2 regions of the Kribbella jejuensis genome follow, and region 1 is predicted to be linked to the other one. Evidence: riboswitches for the same ligand, from Rfam matches in the RefSeq annotation. Region 1 holds a riboswitch; the other holds the start of a gene.

Region 1 (8,397 bases):
TCGACCCTGGCGCCGACCCGCTGCTCGGCTACCCGCCGCGCGGCCAGGCGAACCTGTGGTCGGTAGCCGAGCCCCCGTCCCACCAGGACCTCGCTCAACTGATCGGTACGCCGAGAGCCCGCATCCTCGATCTACTGACCCACCCCCGCACCACGACTGACCTGGCCGGCGAGCTCCAGGTGACCCCGTCCGCCGTCAGCCAACACCTCCAACTGCTGCGCCGTACCGGCCTCGTGGAACCGCAGCGCATCGGCAAGCAGGTCCTCTACCGCCCGACCGAACTCGCCGCGCTGCTGACCGGGACCGACCTGAGCCGTTGACACCGCTGTAACCTAACGGCACGCTTGCGAAAGCGATTTCGCAACGTCGTGGCAGCCGACGTCCCATGATCCGCCCTCGCCCTGAAACAGGAGTCGGCATGCGACGTACCCTTGCGCTCGCCTTCGCAGCGCTACTCATCACCATCGGCACCATCACCCCCGCCCACGCCGCGACCCTTGCGCTCACCCCGATCACCCTCGGCAACGTGTTCACCGATGGCCAGCCGGTCAAGGTCGGCCTGAACACCGACGCCGCGTCCGTCACTTGGTCGGCCGCCGACGTCAACGGCACCGTCGTCGCCACCGGCAGCCAGGCCGCGGCCGGCACGCTCCAGGTGTCGGTCACCACCCGCGGCTGGTACAAGCTGACCGTCCAGGCCGGTACGGCGACCGCTCAGACGACGTTCGCCATTCTCAGCCCGCTCAGTACGGCGCCCGTCGCGGGCCTGAGCACCAGCCGCGTCGGCGACTTCGAGAACACTGCCGAGGGCTGGACCTTCTACCCGGGCAGCGAATACCCCGGCGCCACCGGAAGCTTCGCGCTCGACACGACCGACGACCACTCCGGCAGCAGCTCCGGCAAGCTGTCCGGCAACTTCAGCGCCGGCGGTGCGTACGTCAGTGTCAACCGGACGCTGCCACAAGTAGCCGCGAGCAGCGTGAGCTTCTGGGCGAAGACGCCGAACCTGTCGTTCCTCACGTTCCGCATCACCGACTCGACCGGGCAGGTCCACCAGCAGCGGCTGACGTTGTCGGGCGCAACCGACTGGCAGCCGCTGAGCGTCACGAAGTTCGACGGCGGCAAGCAGTACACCCATTTCGGCGGAGCGAACGATGGCGTCTGGCACAGTCCGGCGAAGTCGATCGAGATCGTGCTGGACAAGGGCGCGATCAGCGGCGCGACGAACAGCAGCGTCAACCTCGACGACCTGACGCTCAACACGCTCGCGTCCACGCCGACGACGCCGCTCGGCGACTACGAGAGCGCCGCGGAGGGCTGGTCGTTCTACCCGGGCAGCGAGTTCCCGGGCGCGACCGGCAGCCTCACCTACGACACCGCTTCCTCGCACGCCGGCGCCCAGTCCGCCAAGCTCAGCGGCGACTTCTCCGGCGGCGGAAACTACGTCGCGGTGCAGCGGACGTTCGTACCGATCGACGCCAAATCCCTTAGCCTGTGGGTGAAATCGAGCCAGCTCTCGTCGCTCGGGCTGCGCGTGACCGATGCGACAGGTCAGGTGCATCAGCAACGGCTCGCCATTTCGGGTACGGCGTGGCAGCAGTTGAACGTCACCAGGTTCGACACCGGCAGCGGCTACCTGCACTTCGGCGGCGCGGACGACGGGATCTGGCACGGGCCGGCGAAGGCGATCACGCTGACGCTGGACAAGAGCGCGATCAACGGCGGCGGTACGACGGCATCCGTCAACGTCGACGCGGTCGCCGTCACCACCTCCCCGACGTACCAAGGAGCGGGTACGCACTTCGCCGGCACGTGGAGCACGGACCCGATGCCGCTGCTCGTCCAGTCCGGGGCGCGGACCGCGCGCGACGAGGCGTACTGGTCGGCCATCGAGACCACCGTCGGCACGTACAGCTTCCCGGCGAAGTACACGTCGTACCTGCAGTCGTTCCAGTCCAACGGGCTCGACCCGCTGCTGATCGCGGACTACGGCAACGCGAAGTACGACGACGTGGCGGGCAACGACGTCGACGCGCCGTTCACCGACGCCGGCCGGGCCGGGTTCGCGAACTACGCGGACAAACTGGCGACGCAGTACCCGCAGGTCCAGAACCTGGCGATCTGGAACGAGTGGGACGTGAACGCCGCCGGCCCGTCGAACTTCACCCCGGACAGCTACCTTGCGTTGCTCAAGGCAACGTATCCGAAGCTGAAGGCGAACCACCCGGGCCTGACGATCGTGGGCGGCGGTGACACCGACGTCACCCAGCAGGCGTGGTTCCAGCAGTTCTGCCAGCTCGGCGGGCTGAAGTACCTCGACGTCGTGTCGGTGCACCCGTACAACTACCTGAACGCGCCGGAGAGCCTCGGCACGTTCATCGACCAGGTGCGGGCGACGATCCGGCAGTACAACGGCGGCGTGGACAAGCCGGTCTGGATCACCGAGGCCGGTTGGTACACCGGCGCCGGCAGCGCGGCACCCGTGTCCGAGCCGACGCAGGCGATGTACATGGCCCGCGAGATGCTCAACGTCCCCGGCCACGACGTCGACCGCTTCTACATGTACGACTTCAAGAACGACGGCACCAACCCGGCGGCCCAGGAGAACAACTTCGGCCTGATCCACAACGAAGCCGACGCGCTCGGCGCCTACACCCCGAAACCGTCGTACGTCGCCTACGCCACGGCGGCGCGGCAACTCCGCGGCGCGACGTTCCTCGGCAAGGAGTACCCGGGGAACGGGCTGATCGACCAGGTGTACGCAGCAGGAGACGGTACGCCGTTCCGCGCGATCTGGGCCGCCAGCGGTTCGAACACGACCGTCACGGTCAACGCCACCGGCCCGGTGCAAGTCACCAGCCTGTACGGACTGACCACTACGCAGACGCCGAACGCGAACGGCCAGATCACCGTCACCGTGGGTGTTTGGCCGACCTACATCTCCGGAGCAACGGTCACCTCGATCACCACCCCGTAGCTGTCCACGTCACCCTCCCGGCGCTGAAAAGGCCGGGAGGGTGAGTTACAGTCGATGCTGTCCGCGGGAGCTCGCAGGAAGTGGGCTGAGAGGGCGACTGAGCCGTCGCCGACCGCTGAACCTGACTCGGGTAATTCCGGCGTAGGGAGGAAGCATGGAGTCGGTGTGGGTGAACGGTACGGCGGTCGACGTGCCGCCGGACAAGTCGGTGGCGGAGCTCGTCGACGAGTACTCCGACCGCAGCACCGGGATCGCGGTCGCGGTGAATCAGAGCGTGCTGACCAAGGCCGAGTGGGCGCGGACCACGTTGCGCCCGGGCGACCGGGTCGAGATCGTCAGCGCGACCCAGGGAGGCTGAGATGGACGATCCACTGGAGCTCGGCGGGCGGACGTACGCCTCCCGGCTGATCATGGGCACCGGCGGTTCCGCCAACCTGGAAGTGCTGGAGGAGGCATTGATTGCCTCCGGCACCCAACTCACCACGGTCGCGATGCGCCGGCTCGGTACCGGCCACGAGGGCTCGGTGCTCGACGTACTGAAGAAACACAACATCGACGTGCTGCCCAACACGGCCGGCTGTCACACCGCCGCCGAGGCCGTGCTGACCGCGAAGCTGGCCCGCGAGGCGCTGGAGACCGACCTGATCAAGGTCGAGGTCGTCGCCGACGACCACCTGCTGCTACCGGATCCGATCGAGCTGCTGGACGCCGTGGACGCCTTGGTGGCCGACGGTTTCACCGTCCTCCCGTACACCAACGACGACCCGATCCTGGCCCGGCGCCTCGAGCAGGCGGGCTGTGCCGCGGTGATGCCGTTGGCCGCACCCATCGGTTCCGCGCTCGGCATCCGCAACCCGCACAACATCGCGCTGATCGCCGAGGCGGCGGGAGTCCCGGTGATCGTGGACGCCGGTATCGGTACGGCGAGCGACGCTGCACTGGCGATGGAGCTCGGCTGCGACGCGGTGATGCTCGCGACCCCGGTCACCCGTGCTGAGAAACCCGCCCTGATGGCCGCCGCGATGCGCGACGCGGTCACCGCGGGCCGCAACGCCCGTCTCGCCGGCCGCGTCCCGCGCCGCTGGCAGTCCGCGCTCGCCTCCTCCCCTACAACCGGCCTGCCAACGTTCTAGCCTCGGCCGCATCGAGCGGACGGTCCAGCAGTACTGCGGTCAACGACAACGCGAGCTCCTGATTCGGTTGCAGCGCCAACGGTTCGTCCCACGCGAGCGCCGGACACGCGCCGACGTACTGCGTCGTCCGCAAGAACCACGGCCAGACCTGATCGGGCTGCACGAGCAGCAAGCTGACATCGCCTTGCACGAAGGCAAGCCACGGACTCGACGATCCGAACGCCGCCTCAGGACCATCACCGTCGGCGCTCAGCACCGTGGTGTCGACGAAGGGCAGCCGCCAGAAGATCCCGCCGTACCCCGCTCCCTCGCGGCCCGTCGTGGCCGGGCTGTCGATGCGGATCGAGCCGTACCGGGCCGTGAGCACGCTGCGCCAATCGAGCCGCCAGCCGCCGAACGCGAGCGCCCCGGTGAGACGGCGGCGCTCGACCAGTTGCGGCCGACCCTGCTCGTCGTACCAGATAATGTCGTCGATCAGCTCCCGGTCGTTGAGCGTCACGCCTCGGCTGCGTTGCTGCCCGTGGTTCGTCAGCAGGGTCGGGCCTTGGCCGCGTACGTACGTGCGCCCGCCCCAGTGGGACGTGCCGTTGACCTGCGCGACGGCGAGCGAGAGGCCGTAGTGGTGCCGGTGGTCGACCGGGCTGACCTCGGTCAACGGATGGCCGCCGAGCGTCCGGACGGGATGCAAGTACGGCCGGGGGGCGTGGACCTGCGGCATCCGCCGGCCGAACTCGTACCGCGCGAGCATCTCCGCGGAACTCCCGAGCTCGTAGATGTCGCCCTGCTGCTGCCACCCGATCCGATCGTCGGTCGCCGCGGCCCGGCGCGCCTGCGGCACCGGTCCGGTACTCGCCCGCACCGCCAGCCGCAGCTCGGGTACGTCGCCCGCCTCGCCCGCCGGTCCCGCGATCGACGCGAGCAACCGCTGCCATGCCAGCTCGCCGAGGTCCTTCTGCGGTACCCGCACGGTGGTCAGCGACGGTACGGCGAACCGCGCGAGGCCGATGTCGTCCATCCCGGTCACGGACAGGTCGGCCGGTACGGCGACCCCGACCTCGTTGAGCCGCGCCAGCAGCCCGAACGCGACCAGATCGTTGAACGCGACAACTGCCGTCACCTGCGCGTCGAGCACCCGTTCCACCGCGGCGTACCCGTCCTCGATCGACCAGCCGCACTCTAGCCGGACCAGATCCAGACCGGGGATCTCCCGCTCGGCGATCTCGAGCGCCTCCAGCCTTAGCCGGTTCGACGCGCTCGCCGCCGGGCCGGAGAGGAACGCGAGCCGGCGGTGCCCGAGCCCGACCAGGTGGTCGACGACGATCCGGACGGCGCGGCCGTAGTCGACCACGACCGACGCCACCTCCGGTGGTCCTTGGCGGTTGACCAGGATCACCGGCTGCACCTGCGGCAACAGCTCGACCAGGCGCTCCTCGTCCATCCGCGGCGAGACCATGATCAGCGCGTCGCAGCGCCGCCGCGCCTCGATCGCGATCGAGGCCTCGGCCTCCGGATGCTCGTCGGTCTCGGCGACCAGCACCTTGTACCCGGCCGTGGCGGACGCGTTCGTGATGCCGCGCAGGACCTGCTGGAACAGCGGATTGCCGAGGTCGGGGACGATCAGCGCGACCATGTTGGTCCGGCCCAGCGACAGGCTCCGGGCCAGGTCGCTCGGCCGGTAGTTGAGCTGCTCCGCGGCGGCCCGCACCCGGGCTACGATCTCGGGGGCGACACTGAGACGGCCGTTCATCACCCGGGACACGGTGGCGCGCGACACCTCGGCGACCCGCGCCACGTCGGTGATCGTGATGGTGTCCTTCGGTGTCCGGCCCACCTCCGTATCCTCTCCCGAAGGAAACCGGTTTCTCAACCCCTGGTGTGATCGGATGGGGGCACACGCCGATCGGAGGAACACGTGAGTGAACTGGAGTATCCGCAGGTCCAGGGCGTTGCCCCGGGCAACGGCTACAGCCATGTGGTGACCGGAACCGGCCAGTGGGTGGCGGTGTCCGGGCAGCTGGCCCTGGACCAGGACGGCAAGCTGTTCGGCGCAGGCGATCCGGACGCGCAGGCCGAGCAGGTCTTCGCGAACCTCGAGCGCTGCCTGGCCGCGGCAGGCACCACGTTCGAGAACGTGGTCAAGCTGACGTTCTTCCTCACCGACGTCGGCCACCTGCCCGCGATTCGCGTCGTTCGCGACAAGTACATCCCGGGCACGAAACCCGCGGGTACGGCGGTCCAGGTCTCGGGCCTCGCCGTCCCTGGCGCGCTGTTCGAGATCGAGGCCTACGCGATCATCTGATCCGTCAACGCAGCAGGTCGACGGCTCGGCGGGCGGCCTCGCCGATGGCGGCGTCCACGCGCGGCTGGCGGATGTCGCCGCGGGCGGCGAGCGTGAACACCGCGATCGCGAACGCCGCTCCGTCGGGCAGCGTGACGACCCCGACCTCGTGTCGGAGCGCGCCGAACGTTCCGGTCTTTCCGGCGACACGGACCTCGTCGTACGGGAAGCCGGAGGCGAGGCGGTGCAGGAAGACCTGCCGGTGCATGGTCGCCTTGACGAACTCGGTCTGCTCCGGTGAGAGCAGCTCGCCCGCCCAGAGCCGGCGCAGCAGCAACGTGAGGTCGCGCGCCGTACTCGCCGACGCGTTCGCGGCCTCGTAGACGCCGGCCGGGTCGGTGCGGTCGTTGTCCGCCAGTACGGCGAGGGCCGCGTCCGGGTCGTTCGTGCCGGTACGGCGTTGCAGGTCGCGCAGGTTGCCCGCGGTACCTCGGCGTACCCACGTCCTGTGCAGGCCGAACTCCGTGAGCATCGCAGCCAATCGGCGCAGGCCGACGAGCTCCAGCAGGGCGTCCGCTGATGCGTTGTCGGAGACCGTCATCATCGAGAGGGCCAAGTCGCGGAGCGATGCCGTGACCGGGTCGGCGAAGACCGACAAACCGGTCGGGCCGGCGGTTTTGTCGCTCGGGTCGATGGTGAGTTGCCGGCGGGGGTCGAGTTCGCCGAGGTCCACCAGGCGGCAGAAGCCGGCCAGGAGCGGGAGCTTGTAGACGGAGGCCAGCGGGACGATGCCGTCCGCGTCGAGTTCGACGGTCGCGTCGGGGTCGTCGAGCGCGACCGCGTGCAGCCATCCGCGGACGCCGGCGTCGTCGAAGACCGCGCGGATGCGAGCGTTCACGAGGCGAGCGCTTCGGTGAGCTGGATCATCACGTCGTTCGGGCGGAGGAACGGCGTACGCGTCTTGGACCACACGAGCCGCAGGCGCAACGGGAGCGGATCACCGGCCAGCCGGTGCTTGGTGACTCCCGGGGCGGTCAGCGCGGGGTCGGCGGTCACCACGATCGCCTGCCCGGCAGCAGCCATTGCCAACCCGGCCCGCTCGTCCGTCACCACCACGGTCCCACCGTCCGGCCGGTGCAACGCCAACGTGTCGACGAACAGGTCTCGCGCCGCCGGAGCCTCGGCCCGCGACCGCACGGCAAAGGGCAACCCCTTCAACTGCCGCAGCGCCACCACGTCCCCATTTACGGGCGTGTCCGTTGGGATCAGCACCCAGGTTGGGAGGAGGGAGACCGGGCCGGCTTCCAGGCCGTCGAGGACTGTGGGGTGTTGTACGACGGCCAGCGTCAGGCGGCCTGTGTTCACCTGGTTCACGAGTGTGGTCGTCGGGGCGCTCACCACCGTGACGCGGCTGCCGGGGATGACCTCGCCGGCGGCCTTCGCGACCGCGGCACCGGCCGAGGGTGGAACCTCCGGCGCCAGCCCGAGGCGGATCTCCGGGCCTTCCGGGTCGCGGGCGACGGCGGCCTGGTGGAAGTCCTCCAGCGAGGAGAGGGCTCGGCGCGCGTACGGCAGGAGCGCGGCGCCTGCCGGGGTGAGCTCGACGCCGCTGGCGCCGCGTTCGAAGAGTTTGGCGCCGATCAGCGCTTCCAGGCGGCGAAGGCCCTGGGACAGCGGGGGCTGGGTGATGCCGACGACCCGTGCGGCATCGCCGAAGTGCTGCTCCTCGGCGAGCGCAACGAAGATCTGCAGATGCCGTTCAGTCAGCATAAGGACCCAGCTGACCTGCAGTTATACCTTCGGGCAATCGGCACATGCCCGAGATCATATTCGACAGACCCCGGACCCCTCGCTTTGACTGAGATGACAGGACGAGCAGAGGGAGACAGCGTGAAGGTGAGTCGGAGAGGGATGCTGGCCGGCGCCGCCGCGGCGGGCGCCGCAGGCGTGGTGGGGGCGATCGGGCTCGAAAGCCAGAGCGAGGCGGCCGGGGCCGGCAGCAAGCCGCG
Region 2 (8,397 bases), 580 kb from region 1:
GCGGAGTTCAGCATGGGCGTCAGTATCTCCGTCCGCGCGGGTCAGTGCCAGTCGCGAATCCGGAAAGCGTCCCGTAATAGCCCCTCCGGTCACCCCGACGCACACTGAGACCTGTGACGACATACCAGGATCTGAGCGCACTTTTCGTCAACTGCACGCTGAAACGGTCTCCCGAGCGCAGCAACACCGAGGGGCTGTTGGACGTGAGCCGGCAGATCATGGACAAGCAGGGCGTTGCGACCGAGGTGATCCGCGCCGTGGACCATGACATCGCCACCGGCGTGTGGCCGGACATGACCGAGCACGGGTGGGCGACGGACGCGTGGCCGGCGATCCAGGAGAAGGTGATGGCGGCCGACATCCTGGTGATCGCAGGACCGATCTGGCTCGGTGACAACAGCTCTGTCACCAAACGCGTGATCGAGCGGCTGTACGGCAACTCCTCGATCCTCAACGAACACGGGCAGTACGCGTACTACGGCCGCGTCGCCGGTTGCCTGATCACCGGGAACGAGGACGGCGTGAAGCACTGCGCGATGAACATCCTCTACTCGCTGCAGCATCTCGGGTACACGGTGCCGCCGCAGGCCGACGCCGGGTGGATCGGCGAGGCGGGGCCGGGGCCGTCGTACCTGGACGAGGGATCCGGCGGACCGGACAACGACTTCACGAACCGGAACACCACCTTCATGACCTGGAATCTGTTGCACCTGGCAAGAATGCTCAAGGACGCGGGCGGTATCCCCGCCCACGGCAACCAACGCTCCGAGTGGGACGCCGGCTGCCGCTTCGACTTCGAGAACCCCGAGTACCGCTGACCGGCATGCCGGGCGTGCAGTTCACCAACCTGTTCTCGGTGGCGCTGATCGCGCTACTCGCACCACTGCTGCTCGGACTGGCGCCACGGCTCCGCGTCCCGGCCGTGGTGCTGGAGATCGTGGCCGGGATCGTGGTCGGCCCGCACGCGCTCGGGCTGGTCGCGGTCGACGAGCCGGTACAGATCGTGTCCCTGCTCGGGCTCGCCTTCCTGTTGTTCCTGGCCGGGCTGGAGATCGATGTGCACCGACTCCGCGGTCAGGTGCTGCGGCTCGCGGTGCTCGGCTACCTGATCACGTTGGTGCTCGGTGGGATCGCGGGGCTCGGATTCTCGGCCGCCGGATGGGTGCGGAGCGCATTGCTGCTGGCGGTGACGTTGTCGGCGACCTCGCTCGGGCTGGTGGTGCCGGTTCTGAAGGACGCGGGTCAGGCCGAGGGCGCGGTCGGCCGCTCGACCGTCGCGGCTGCCTCGGTGGCGGATTTCGCGGCGGTCCTGGTGGTTTCGCTGGTGTTCTCGACCGAGGGTGGCAGCGCGGGCGAGCGATTGGTGATGGTCGGTCTGTTCGCGGCACTGGTCGCGGTCGTCGGCCTCGTCGTTGCGCGTGCCGGCCGGTCGGAACGGATCGGAGGCGTGCTGTTCAGATTGCAGGACACCACGGCGGAGATCCGGGTCCGCGCTGCCATGGTGCTGCTGGTCGCGTTCACCGCGCTGGCCGAACGGTTCGGCCTCGAGACGATCCTCGGCGCGTTCCTCGCCGGTGCAGTGGTCGGCCTGGTAGATCGGGACGCGATGTCGCATCCCCGGTTCCGGATCAAGCTGGAGGCGCTGGGCTACGGCTTCCTGATCCCGGTGTTCTTCGTGACCAGTGGGTTGCGGCTGGATCTCAGCGGACTGGTACACAACCCGGCGGCCCTTGCCCGAGTCCCGCTGTTCCTGCTCGCGCTGTTGATCGTGCGTGGCATACCCGCGTTCTTGTCGGTGCGTGAGCTCGGCACCCGATCGACGGCCGCGATCGGACTGCTGCAGGCGACGTCGCTGCCGTTCATCGTCACCGCGACGCAGATCGGCGTGGTCACCGGCCTGATGAAACCGGTGACCGCCGCCGCGCTGGTCTGCGCCGGGTTGCTGTCCGTTCTGCTGTTTCCGGCGATCGCACTGGCCCTGCTCAAGCGGCCGGCCGACGACCGATCCGGCCCAGCAGAATCGCTGCCATCATCGAGATGACGATCGAGGTGTAGGTCGCGCCCAGCCAGCCGGGTACGGCGTGGTGGTTGAAGAGTGCCTGCTGGGTCTTGGTCCAGAACGGGGACCAGCCGGCGACCGTGCCGGGGTTCACCAATTGGTACGCGACGAAGCCGATCAGCCACGCGACGGTCGGTTGCCAGCGGAACTTCGCCGTGTCGGACACGTCCCACTTCATCTTGCAGACCACGAAGAAGTCCGCGATCGCGACCGCGAACAACGGGATGAAGACCGAGCCGATCAGGTACAGGAACTGCGTGTAGTTGCCGAGGTCAATGAACAGCGCGATGCCGGTGGCAACGACCCCGATCGCGACCGAGATCCAGCGCCGGTCGATGTGGCCGATCAGGTTGTGCAGCGACATCGTCGTCGAGTAGACGTTCGCGTACGCCTCGTCGACCTCGTCCACGAGCAGTACGAACAGCGCGATCGCCCCGGCGGGCAGTGTGACGAGCGCGGTGATCACGTTGTCGGTGTTCGTCTGCAGGGTCGCCACGGCGACGACACCGAGCGCGTAGTAGATGATCGCGGCAAGCCCGTAGCCGAGCGAGGAGCCCGCGAAAGCGGCCTTGTTCGTGCGGGAGTGCCGGGTGTAATCGGCGGCCAGCGGCGCGAAGGACACCACACCGGCTGCGGCCAGGTCGACCGCCGGCCAGAAGCCGTACACGCTGTCCTGCGGCAGTGCGTGCGCCGGCTTGCTGAGCACCTGGACGAACAGGTACGCAGAGGCGATCAGCACGAGCCAGACCATGAACTTGCGGAGCACTCTGACGCTGCCGAGCGGCCGGACCGCCATCGTCGTCGCGATCGCGCCCGCGAGCAGGACGAACAGCCAGCGCCACTTGTCACTCGTCACCGCGACGGCGGCCTGTGAGATGACGATGATCTCCATCGTCGCCCAGCCGATGTTCTGCGCGATGTTCAGGACCGTCGGAGCCATCGACCCGCGCCGCCCGAACAGCCCGCGCAGCGCGGCCATCGCCGGTGCACCGGTCTGCGAGCCGAACACGGCGGAGCCGCCGAGCACCAGCGCACCGAGTCCGCAGCCGACGACGACCGCGAGCAGTCCCTGCCACAGCGAGCCTGTATAGGCCGCCACCAGTGCGCCGGTGACCGGCCCGAACAGCGAGATGCCGAAGTTGCCCCACAGCGTGAACTGGGTCAGGAACCCGAGCGTCCGCGGGGCGTCCGTGGTCAGGACGAGCGGCGCCTCGGCCTTGTCGGCGTTGTCTGCAGGACGAACAACTGTATCGGTCATGAGTGACCCCACTCCCTACGCCGGCATTACCCGGTCAGGTTCAGGCGGTCGGCGACCCAGCTGTCGCCCTCTCAGCCCGCGCTTGTCGGTGCGAGCTCCCGCATAGGTTGGTGCTGGAAAGCTTAACGCGTCAGCCGGTTTCGGGAAGAGCGGCGGCTCGTTCTATGAGAGCGGCCAGCTCCGGGCCGTTGGTGACGACGGGCATGTGCGACCCGCTGTCCAGGGTGCGTGCCTCACCGTGACTGAGCTCCGCGAGCTTTTCCAACCAATCTGCCGTACACATCAGGTCGTACCTACCGCGGACGAGGACCACCGGCGCCTTGACCTGGGACATCACCGCGGCCAGGTCGTGCTGCCGGGACGCCTCCCCGGCGCGGGCGATCGACGGCAGCGTCGTGCGGGCATACTGCGGGCTGATCCGGACCAGCTTCGGTGCGTCCGGGATGGCGGACCCGACGAGCCGTACCGCCCGGTCGATCCAGCTCGACAGCCGGATATCGCCGGTCGGAGCAATGAGGACCAGCGCATGGACGAGCTCCGGGTAGCGGATCGCGGTCTCCACGACGATCTGACAGCTCGCGGAGTGGCCCACGAGCACCGCCCGCTCGCGGATCTTGTCCGCCAGCGCCACCGCGAGCGCACGCGGGTGCAGGTCCTCACGGGCGCCTGCGGGTTCGCCGTACCCGGGGAGGGTGACCACGTGGTACCGCGAGATCAGGTGCTCGGTTGTCCTTTCGTAGGACTCGGGGCCGAGGCCCAGACCCGGTACCAGGACGACTGGTGCGCTCACTCCCACGGAGCCTTCGCCGGCGGCGCCTTGACGACCGGGTTCGGTACGTCGGGCTTCAGTTCGCGGTACCCGAGGAACAGGCCGACGGCGAGGATCAGCAGGCCGAAACCACCCCAGCCGTACGCCGTGGGCAGCCGATGGACCGCGTCGTCGTCACTGCCGAGACCGGTCGACAGCACGATGATCAGCCAGACCAGGATCGGGACCACGGACACCGCCACGAGGCCGAGGCCGACCAGCTCGGCGGCGTCCGGGTTGCGGCCGACCTTCCGGCGCGCCAGGACGTCACGGATCCACAGCACGAGCGCGGCGATGCCCACTGTCACCAGCATGAGCTGGCCGATCGCATCCAGTACGTCCGTGCGCAGCGGGTGGTTGAGCGGGGAGCCCGGCGCCTGGGAGATGTCGCGCAGCGCGACCCGCTGGACCGTCAGCACGAGCAGGCCGTAGATCGTCGCGATGAACGTCGCCAGCCCGACGACGCGGGAGGCTCGGGCGTCACGTGGTGCTTCACGGCCGTACGTCGGCAGCTCATGCGGCTGCGGGTTGGCCGGCGGACCGAACGGCGTGCCAGGGCGGTAGGCCGGTGGCTGGTGGTACGCCGGGTTGGTCGGCGCGGGCGGTTGCTGGCCGCCGTACGGCTGGGGTGGCGCGTACGGGAACTGCTCCGGCGGCGGCTGCTGCCCGCCGGCGTAGCTGCCGCCGCCGTACGGCGTGGGCGGAGCGTAGTGGTGCTCCTCGCCGGGTGGCACCTGCTTGTCGGGATCCTCGCCCCGGCCGTACGTCGGGAAGTCCTGTGACGACATCGCTCGCTCCTTCCCGTCGTGCCCAGTGTCTCAGGTGGCCTTGACCGTGGGCCAGGCGTTCGGTAGGCAGCCGGCCAGGCCCTTGGTCTGCTGCATCATCACCGGCGCGGGGGTCTTCGGCGTCGTACAGGTCGAGTGCCCATGACCGAGCGCATGCCCGACCTCATGGTTGACCAGGTAGCTGCGGTACAGCTCGACATTGCCGTTGTACGCCGGGATCGCGTAGATCCACCGCTTCGCGTTGAGGACGACCCGGTCCTCCACGCGGCAGGACACCTCACCGCCGGTGTCCAGCGGCAGGCACAGCTTGTCTGTCAGCGTCGGGGTGGCGAGGATGATCCGCAGGTCGGCGTCCGGCTTGTCGGTCCGCTCGAAGCTCACCGGGTGCAACGCCTGCCAGCCACGGGGATCGGTCAGCGTCTTGTGGATCGCCGCCGCGACCGCGGCACCGTTCACGGTGATGCCCTGCTCGATCTCGACGCGGTAGGTCAGCTTGTCGCGGACCCCGTTCGCCTTACTGAACCCGGGCACCACGGCGAGCTTCCCGCTCGACACCAGCACGTTCGGCTTCGCACCCTTGGGCTTCCGCGTCAAGGTCGGCGCCGGCCGCAGCGGCGTGGTGAACTTCTGCGTCGGCGTAGCCACCGGCGTCGGAGTCACCGACGCGACCGGCTCCTCGTCCGCCACATCGTTGACCCCCGCAACCACCTGCGCGGCAAGACTGTCGCGATGCGCCACATCAGGATGCGCCACCACCACAGTCGCCAGCACCGCAAGCAAGGTCACCACAACCCACTGCCCGCGATACCCCTTCCGCCGGCTGTGCCGCCCACGCACCCCCAACTGCTGGCCACGCCACCGGGAGGTCATGACACTCGACCCTACCGACTACCCCCACCCCACGAAAGCCCGGCTGCATACAACAACGTGCGACACCGCGGCTACTGACCAGGACGCCACCACGTGCTAAATAGATCTGATGACGACAATGGGGCGGCTGGTCTTCGGTCGACTGACCGAGGCCTGGCGGGGAGAGGCGACGGATTTCACACCGTTGCTCGTGGACCGACTCGACCAACTCGGTGAGGCCATCGGGGTTGAGTTGACGGCCGCCGGCGAGGCCGAGGTACTCACCACCGGCGGCCGACGCATCGACATCGTCGCCCAGGTCGCGGACGGCTCCGAGTTCGTGATCGAGAATCAGTACGGTCGCGCCGATCACGATCATCTGACGCGGGGACTCGCGTACGCCGTCGCCCGGCGTGCTCGCGGTCTGATCGTCGTGGCCGAGGAACACAAGGACGAGTTTCGTGCGCTGGCCGAATACCTGAACGATCTGGCCGTCCTCGACTCGGCCCGTGGGATCAGCGTCTGGCTCGTCGAGGCGCGGGCAGTGAGAGTCGACGAGAGTGCCTGGGCGCCGCTCTTCACGGCTGTGATCGAGCCCAACGACTTCGCCGCCGAGGTAGAGCGGACCCGTCAGCCCGGCAATCTGTCGAGTCTCGACGAGTTCGAGCGGCTCAGCAGCGCCGAGGTCTGGAACGCCGTGCGGCAGGTTGTCGCTGAATGGGACGCCGCCGGCCAGCGCCGCCGGTTCGGACCCAACCAGGTCGTGCTCGAGGCGAGGGGACCGGCGAAGAGCCGCGTCCGGACGGTTGTCGTTCTGTACACCGACGGCCGCGTCCTCGTGCCGTTCGGCTCGTACGGCGGGATGAACAGTGGTATCCCGATCGAGGCACTGGTGACCGCAGACTTCCGGCGCAGGGCGGATCAACTGTTCGGATTCAACGGGTCTGAGCAACTGGCGCGCACGTCCCCCGGCTGGTTAAGGCCGGAACGGGTTCAGGAGTTGCTTGCCTTCTGCCAGGAGGTGGCCGGCGCTTACCGCGACCAGTTGAGTCGGCCCGTGCAGGAGCGGCCCGTTTCGCTGTGAGGTCGGGGCGCTGGACGTCGCTTCAGGTGCGCGGCATGGCTGCGTAGCGCGCGTGGGGCTTCTCAGGCCGTTCGGGTGCGGAGGAATTTGCCGAAGTGGGGGACGGTGAAGGCTACGGTGCCGCGTTCGGCGGAGAAGACGAGGCCTTTTTTGATCAGGCCGTCGCGGGCGGGGGAGAGGGACTGGGGTTTGCGGTTGAGGGTGCTGGCTACCTCGGCGGTGGGGACCGAGCCGTCGTCGACGCCGATGCCCAGTTCGGCCATGGCGCGCATGTACTCGCGTTCGGCGGGGGTGGCTCGTTCGTAGCGGGAGCCGAAGAAGCCTACGGTCAGTTCGGCGGAGGCCTCGGGGGCTGCCACCGACACGTCCTTGATGGTGATCGGCGAGGCCGGGGCGTGGTCCCAGGTGGAGTGGGCGAAGGCCTGGACGAAGTACGGATATCCGTCGGTTTGCGCGTACAGCTCGTCGAGGGCCTCCTCGTCGTACTGCACTCCTTCGCTCTCCGCGGGGATCATCAGCGCGCGGTCGCACGCGTCCCGCGACAGGCGGTCCACGCGGACGTAGCGGAACAGCCGCTCCGAGTAGGACTTGCTGGCGGACAGTACGGCGGGCAGGTGTGGAAGGCCGGCGCCCACGACGACAAGCGGCGCGCTCTGCTGGGAGATCTCGTGGCACGCTGCGCACAGCGCGGACAGGTCGTCGGCGCTGATGTCCTGCATCTCGTCGATGAACAGGCCGACGCCGACGGTCAGGTCCCCGGCCAGATCGGCCGCATCGGTGAACAGCTCGATCAGGTCCATCTCCAGGTCACCGGAGTCGGCCCGGCCCTTCGCCGCGGCCACGTCCACCGGCGGATGCCAGCGGATCCCCTTCCGGTCGTTGGCCGCCGTACGGAGCGCGAAGGCCTTCAGTACGGCGCTGAACTGGTCGACCTTCTCGTCGTCGCGGTGCCGGTGGCCGAGCTCGCGCATCGCGGTGTGCAACGCCTGCGCGATCGGCAGCCGGATGCTCTGGTCCGGCCGGGCCTCGAGCTTCCCGGTGCCCCACGCGCGCTTGATCGCCTGCGAGCGCAGGGTGTTCAGCAGCACGGTCTTGCCGACACCCCGGAGTCCACTGAGCACCAGGCTCCGCTCCGGTCTGCCTGCGGCGACCCGTTCGAGTACCACCTCGAACTGCCGCACCTCGGTGTCGCGTCCGGCCAGCTCAGGCGGCCGCTGACCGGCGCCGGGCGCATAGGGATTCCGGATCGGATCCATGCTTTCACTGTATGAGTCCGTCTAGCGTTTTCCGTAGATTGACCGATCAAGAACCAGAGCGTGTCGCTCTGGCCTTCTACAGCTTTCTAGCGAAATGACTAGAAAGCGATAGACACCACGAGCGAGCTCGGGACCACTATGGTTCCGCCATGGTGGAGTGGGCTCCGCAGGCAGGGGCGTTGTACGAACGGGTGCATCAGCAGTACGTCGGTGGCGCGCGCAAGCTCGAGGCGCTGATCAACGAGCTGATCGGCGAAGAGGAAGGCATCAACTACCTCAGCGCGACCGCCCGGGC

What was found. Region 1 has a riboswitch for thiamine pyrophosphate ahead of thiS (sulfur carrier protein ThiS). Riboswitches for the same ligand answer to the same signal wherever they lie in the genome.
Region 2: it holds a riboswitch for thiamine pyrophosphate, as region 1 does, so the genes downstream of both, FB475_RS16405 (purine-cytosine permease family protein) here and thiS (sulfur carrier protein ThiS) in region 1, are expected to answer to the same signal.

Annotation. Positions count from the first base shown of each region.
Region 1 is NZ_VFMM01000001.1:3,901,463-3,909,859, reverse strand. It holds gene FB475_RS19270 (ArsR/SmtB family transcription factor) at 1-320, shown strand, start outside; gene FB475_RS19265 (glycosyl hydrolase) at 419-2,977, shown strand; TPP riboswitch at 3,031-3,142, shown strand; gene thiS (sulfur carrier protein ThiS) at 3,132-3,335, shown strand; gene FB475_RS19255 (thiazole synthase) at 3,337-4,110, shown strand; gene FB475_RS19250 (DUF6807 family protein) at 4,085-5,941, opposite strand; gene FB475_RS19245 (RidA family protein) at 6,023-6,409, shown strand; gene FB475_RS19240 (serine hydrolase) at 6,414-7,286, opposite strand; gene FB475_RS19235 (LysR family transcriptional regulator) at 7,283-8,158, opposite strand; gene FB475_RS19230 (MBL fold metallo-hydrolase) at 8,279-8,397, shown strand, end outside.
Region 2 is NZ_VFMM01000001.1:3,323,403-3,331,799, reverse strand. It holds gene FB475_RS16420 (class I SAM-dependent methyltransferase) at 1-14, opposite strand, end outside; gene FB475_RS16415 (flavodoxin family protein) at 114-818, shown strand; gene FB475_RS16410 (cation:proton antiporter) at 824-2,041, shown strand; gene FB475_RS16405 (purine-cytosine permease family protein) at 1,983-3,317, opposite strand; TPP riboswitch at 3,313-3,429, opposite strand; gene FB475_RS16400 (alpha/beta fold hydrolase) at 3,448-4,107, opposite strand; gene FB475_RS16395 (hypothetical protein) at 4,104-4,913, opposite strand; gene FB475_RS16390 (DUF3152 domain-containing protein) at 4,944-5,783, opposite strand; gene FB475_RS16385 (hypothetical protein) at 5,893-6,846, shown strand; gene FB475_RS16380 (ATP-binding protein) at 6,909-8,102, opposite strand; gene FB475_RS16375 (GTP pyrophosphokinase) at 8,252-8,397, shown strand, end outside.